DNA from 2 places in the Spongiibacter sp. UBA1325 genome. Region 1 is predicted to be linked to the other one. Evidence: predicted binding sites of a transcription regulator. Region 1 holds the regulator's gene; the other holds the start of a gene.
The links. The regulator LexA, encoded in region 1, represses DNA repair genes until DNA is damaged. The targets are predictions, from matches to a motif close to ACTGTNTNTANANACAGT.
Positions count from the first base shown of each region.

Region 2: a site for LexA is predicted at 1,397-1,414, ahead of B3K78_RS12490 (YebG family protein). Genes of this name have one in related genera too.

Region 1 covers NZ_DBTD01000003.1:173,565-176,772, forward strand. Annotated here, with positions in the region: gene topA (type I DNA topoisomerase) at 1-401, shown strand, start outside; gene B3K78_RS02225 (DUF6586 family protein) at 407-886, shown strand; gene B3K78_RS02230 (hypothetical protein) at 983-1,252, shown strand; gene B3K78_RS02235 (ImuA family protein) at 1,310-1,723, opposite strand; gene lexA (transcriptional repressor LexA) at 1,726-2,328, opposite strand; gene B3K78_RS02245 (DUF6763 family protein) at 2,499-2,819, opposite strand; gene B3K78_RS02250 (mechanosensitive ion channel family protein) at 3,071-3,208, shown strand, end outside.
Region 2 covers NZ_DBTD01000010.1:102,496-105,703, forward strand. Annotated here, with positions in the region: gene acnB (bifunctional aconitate hydratase 2/2-methylisocitrate dehydratase) at 1-731, shown strand, start outside; gene B3K78_RS12485 (YibL family ribosome-associated protein) at 966-1,322, opposite strand; gene B3K78_RS12490 (YebG family protein) at 1,446-1,730, shown strand; gene B3K78_RS12495 (efflux RND transporter permease subunit) at 1,785-3,208, opposite strand, start outside.

The sequences.
Region 1 (3,208 bases):
AAGCGGCACCGCCGAAAATGGACCCGGTTCCTATGCCGGAGTTGCAGTGTGAAAAAGTCGATGACCACTACGTACTCCGCGACGGTGCCTCCGGACTGTTCCTGGCTGCCAGTGGCTTCCCCAAAAACCGTGAAACCCGGGCACCCAAGGTGAAAGAGATTCTGCCTCACCAGGCAGAGATCGATCCTAAATACGCTTTCTTGTTTTCTGCGCCAGCGCAAGACAACGAGGGGCGAGATACTGTTATTCGCTACAGCCGTAAGACCAAGGAGCAGTACGTGCAGTCTGAGGTTGACGGCAAACCCAGTGGTTGGTCCGCCTTTTATGAAGGCGGTAAATGGGTGGCGCATGTAAAGCAGAAAAAAGCGGCTAAAAAATCGCCAGTGAAGAAAGCGAAGTAGGGCGTATGTCAGAGAGTTACCGGGGGCAGTGCAACCTCCATTTACACTTCGCTAAGCAGTATCTCGCTGACAGTGAAGGGGACGCCGAGCCACAGTGGAGCGGGCATTATCAGCGAGCTTGTGTTGAGTCTGCGTTGTGGCAGCTACGGCTGGCCTACGAGTGCCATTTGGCCGACTTACTCATCCAGCAACCGCTATATAGCCAGACTTTACCCACTGGGCGTATGAATGCTCAAGTATTGACGAAGGCCGCGCACCCTCCGGAAATTGCAGAGTTGGCTGATCGCGAAATACACGATGATCAGTTGAAGTGGATGCTGGACTACCGTTTTGTGCGCCAGCCCGGTGATGCAAAACAGTACAACCCGTCGCTGCTAAGCACCGTTACGGTTTCTGATCAGGACGATATTGAGCTTGCTAAGGGCTGCTTGCAGTTCCTCAGCGAGCTGATCGCGAGACACCGAAGCACACTCCTGGAGTATTGATAGGTCGGTCTACTGACAGATTGGCCTACTGGTCGCTGGGTTTGTTACACTTAGCAAACGCGTCAACGCGTGGTGATAACAAACAAGGGAAACTCTGTGCTGGCTTATTTAGAATTGGTTGAATTGGCAAATGGCGATATCGTGCTTCAGCGTTCCGAAGGCGACGAAAAGCCATTGGTGATGATCCGGTTCTCAAGTGAGGCCAGAGAGCAAATTCCAGGCTCATGTTTAGAGATCGCCCGTGCAATGGTGCAGGCTGGTCTAGAAGCTGCGCAGGTTGTGAGCGAAGAGCTTAGTGACGACGCCGCTGAAGCACAAGACGACGATCAGGACGATATTCACCCCCCATCAAAGACCCTCCACTAGGGCATAGAGCACCTCTTTACCCCTTATGTATCGTGGCTGCTGGGTCCCTCTTGGCTGTTAATTTTGAAGCTGTATCACCAGGCACTCGGCGTCGCCAGCCAGCGCTGCTCGCTCTAGAGCGCAGCGTTGTTCTGTGCTGAGGGGAGTGTTCGTCAAAACCGCCACGGTGTGACTTTTCCCGCGCTCCAGCGCTCGTGCCGCAATATTGCAGAGGCTGCCGCCGTTCGACACAACCTGTAATATTCGCTGGCCGCGATCTTTGCCGCAGGCATCGAGTAATGGTTTGAGAGGTCTGTCTGCAACCCAGCACAACCAACGCTCTTCAGTTTGTCCGCTTAGCTGCATTAGCATGGCGGCCAGCAGCGTGCGTGACAGGTGCGCCTGGCTGCTCAACATGATATCGGTAATGCGCGTAGCAGTGTTGTGCTGCTGAGCGTTTGAGAACAATGATGTTTGCTCGATCAGTGCCATGCTTAACTCCCGCGTCTCAGTACACCCACACTCAAGCCCTCAATGGCGAAGTCCTGTTCTCGCAGGTCAACTTCAATGGGGGCGTAGTCGGGGTTTTCGGCGATTAATAGCAATTGGTGTTTGTTCTTTTGGTGTTGCAAGCGCTTTACAGTGACCTCATCACCAATTCGCGCGACGATGATTTGTCCGTTCTGAGCCACCTGGCAGCGGTGTACAGCCAATAGATCATCTTCAAATATTCCGGCATTGATCATACTGTCGCCGCGCACGCGAAGGAAGTAGTCGGCCGAGGGAGAAAACAGGTTTGGCGAAATCGCGCAATGGTCTTCAATGTGCTCCTGAGCCAGGATGGGGCTACCTGCAGCAACCTGGCCAACAATGGGAATGCCGAGGTCTTCGGGAAGGCGAATACCTCTTGAGGCGCCGGGTATAATTTCGATCGCGCCTTTTCTGGCCAGAGCCTTGAGGTGCTCTTCGGCAGCGTTAGGTGAGCGAAACCCGAGTTCTCTGGCAATGTCTGCACGGGTCGGTGGGTAGCCGGTATCGTCGATATGGCTCTTTATCAGCTCGAGTACTTGCGCTTGTCTGGCGGTTAATTTTTCCATGTTCTGGCATCTGTTTATCTATACAGTAACTGTGAGTATATACAGTATTTTGTTCTGTGCAAGCCGCGATCGGTAATTTTGATGTTGGCTGAAAGTGGGAGGGTAAATAAAAAGAAGCCCACCCGAAGGCAGGCAGGAGGGGGAGCGCGGAAAATTCAGTGTTTCAGTGGCTAGAATTCATCGAGGATGCCGTTGACAACATCGCTCTCGATTTCGTGTAGCGGGTTGCCGATCTGCTCCGGTATGATGCCATCATCCCAATGGCGGTAGTCGTCATCGCTGAGCTCGAACGCATTTCGCCAGTCCTCTGGCTCTTCAATACCGGTGAGCTTTAGCTGCCTCCAACTGTCCAAATCGTACTCGCAGATTTCTCCGTCAATTAATTGCACTTCTATTGTGTCCAGGCCTTCATCTGTAGCCACAACTTCGAACTGCTGACCGGTTTCCAGGTCTTTGTACCAGCAGCCTATCAACGCATTTAATGATGCCATAGCGTTCACCTCCTAAAGTACGTATCTCCAAGCTATCATGTCCCATCGGGCTGTCCAGTAGGGATTTATCCGAGAGCCCGGGTGTGGCTTTGTGTCGTTGTTATGGGCTTCAAGTTTAAATCTTCGCACTTTCAGTAAGATGCCCGGCTAAGTTAAACTGATTTTCTTTTTTTCACCCCGTTTTTTAGCACGCTAATGAATAAGTGGCTCGGGGTTAACAAGCAATCTGTATAAGTAGAGGGCAGCGTTTGATGTCGATGGATTGGATTAAAGGTATAGAGTTTTCTAGCTACCCTTGGCTCACGGAAGTGTTCATCGTTGTTCTTATTGTTCTGACGGCGAACTTACTGGCAGGCCGCTTGCTGAATGTTCTGGGCGAGCGTTTTAAA
Region 2 (3,208 bases), on a different contig from region 1:
TGATCAGCGAAGGCTACGGCGATGCACGCACACTTGAGCGTCGCGCTCGCAAAATGGAAGAGTGGCTGGCCAACCCAAGCCTGCTCGAAGGCGATGCAGATGCGGAATACGCAGCAGTTATCGAAATCGATCTGGACCAGCTGACCGAGCCCGTGGTTTGCTGCCCGAACGACCCAGACGATGCCAAGCTGTTGTCTGAAGTTGCCGGCGACAAAGTTGATGAAGTCTTTATCGGTAGCTGCATGACCAATATCGGTCACTTCCGCGCAGCCGGTAAACTGCTGGACGCCCACAAAGGCAGCCTCTCTACCCGTCTGTGGTTGTCGCCACCAACCAAGATGGACCAGCACACGCTGATGGAAGAAGGTTACTACAACATCTTCGGTGCCGCTGGCGCGCGTATGGAAATGCCAGGATGCTCGCTGTGTATGGGTAACCAGGCACGTGTTGCCGATGGTGCCACGGTGCTGTCTACGTCTACACGTAACTTCCCCAACCGCTTGGGTACTGGCGCCAACGTTTACCTGACCTCTGCCGAGCTGGCAGCGGTTGGCGCAATTGTTGGTCGCCTGCCTACGCCTGCAGAGTACCTGGAATACACTCAAAACCTGAAGAGCATGTCAGCGGACATTTACCGCTACATGAACTTCGATCAAATTGAGTCCTTCCAGAAAGGCGCTGAAGAAGGTGCGCGCATTGCCTCAGTAGAGATTACTGAAGTTTCTGCCTAAGCCATTGCGTTAAAATCAAGCCGCCTCCGGGCGGCTTTTTTTATGCCTGCAATACGCGAAAGTCTATTAGCGCTAATCGTCATTGCATGGGTTGCGGCGATAACCTCGCCAATCAACTAGGCGCGGCACGGAGAAAAAAAGAAGTGAGCTACAAGGCATAGCGTAGTGGCGGTTTTGTCACAACTCAAAGGGCTGAAAGCGACACTCGCCCCCAATGGCACGTATTAACCCGCTCTAGAAAGCCTTAGGGGAAAAGCCTGTCACCTCTTCAAGCCCCATCTCGCGCCCCAGTGCGGTAAGCGGGTGCACAACCACCAAGCCTTTTACCGATTTTTTCAATTTACCCATGTCAGCTTGCTCGGCCTTGCTTAGAGCCCGCTTGAACTTCATTGCCTGCAGCATTTCAGCCTTGCTGCTGTTACTGCGTGACTGCTGCCCTTTAATACTGGCACGTCGTTTTTCCAATGCCGCAATTTCACGGTCAAATTGAGCGATCAAGATATCATCACCCCGACTCACCGCCGCTTGACGCTTTCGGCGCTGTAAATCGAGCTTGTTATTAATTTGCTGAATTTCTTTATTGAGGTTCACTACCCGGTCCTTTTACCCACGGCTACGGCGCGCAGTGTAACAAAAGCGACGCCTTATTCCCCCTTGAAACAATAACTGTATACATATACAGTTATAAAAAATCACTACAGCAAGAGGTGAACCATGGCGGTTGTAGCCAAGTGGATGTGCGACAGGGACAACACGATGTTTGACAGCAAAAAAGACGCGGACGCTTACGACAAAATGCTCGAGCTCGCCGAGCAATTTACCGCGCTACTACAGCGTGAAATTCCCGGTGTAGACGATGCCAAAGCGGAAAATTTCGGTATTTTACTCGCCAAAAATAAGGATGCACTCGTTCAGGCCTGCAAGGGCAAAGTCGAAGCCTTAGAGACCTTGTCGCAAGAACAGGACAACAACGTTCACGCATTGGCCCAAGGTCAGTGAAAAAAGCATAGCGGCTGCCATCGATACAGCCGCTACCCCCCTCCTTCGCACACACTAAAGCGGTGCTGACAGCTGTTCTTTAGGCTCGGCTTTCAATTCATCCTCAGCCAAGCCGGGGAAGTATTTCATCAAGTAAGGACGGCGCAGTACCAGAAAGCTGGTGGGTACGAAGACCAGCGAAAGAATAGTGGTCAACACCGTGCCGCCAGCAAGTACCACCGCAAAGGGTGGCCAAAATGTTCCCTCAGCGATCAACAGCGGGACGAGCCCGGCGACCGTGGTAATTGTCGTCGAGGAAATGTGACGCGTACACTCAGAAACGGTTTCAACAATCTCTGCGCGATTGCCCGCCATCGCCAACGGCGATGCCTTTAGCTCCGTGAGAATAACAATCGCCGCGTTAACCGCCAGCCCCATCAGCCCCATCAGACCGATGATCGCGGTAAAGCCGAAGGGATAACCCGCCAACCACAGACTAAAAATACCCAGTCCCGCCGACTGAAAGGCCACTGCAAACACCAGCGCCGACAGACGGAAAGAATTGAAAGCCATTACCACGGTCACGATCAGCAACACCAATATGATGCCAACGCTGCTCATCAGCTTACCAACGGCCCGGTTGCGACCCTCGGCCTCTCCGCCGATCTCCAGCTCGTAGCCCACTGGAACGATAAAGTCGTGCTCATCCAGGGACTGGCGCACCGCCGCTAACACCACCGCTGGCAGTACACCGTCGCGAACATAGATTTCAACCTTGTTCATTCGCCGACCATCGCGCCGGGTGATCTGGGCTTGCGCGGGACGCAGTTCTGCGCTGGAAATCGCCGACAATGGCCGCGACCCCGTCGGTAAAATAAGGGGGAAGGACAGGAAGCGGTCAACACTGGTTTCTTTCACGCCCGCCCCAGACACCCTAACCGGCAGCTGCTCGCTGCCATCGAGTAAACTGCTGCTAATAACACCATCGACACTTGCCGCGAGCAGTTGTGAAACATCGCGCAGCCCAACCTGACTGCGCTGGGCCTCGCTCTCTTCCACGTCCAGCCACAATTTCGGCACCACTTCGCCGAGAGAGTCTCGCACGTGCACAACATCATCGAGGTCTAGCGCAATACGCCTCACCTCATCGCCAAGGCGTTTTAGCTGTGCAATATCGCTGCCGTATATACGCAGCTCAACCGGGGCAATGGTTGGCGGCCCCTGGCCCAAACGCCGAACAATTGTCTGATACTCGGGAAAGGCCTGGTCCAGCTCATCTTGCAGCACTGAAACAAGACGGTTTGCATTGGTGGGGTCACTAACCGTTGTCATCGCCTGCGCGTAATTTGGCGTGCCGTCGCGATTATCCAGCAGGTTGTAGTAAAACGAAGGAGCACTGCGCCCAACAAACCAATGCAGGGCCTCAATCTCACTGTGGCTATTGATCCACTCGGACATACGCTCAGTGGCGCGCTGGGTTTCGCGTATGCCAGTACCTG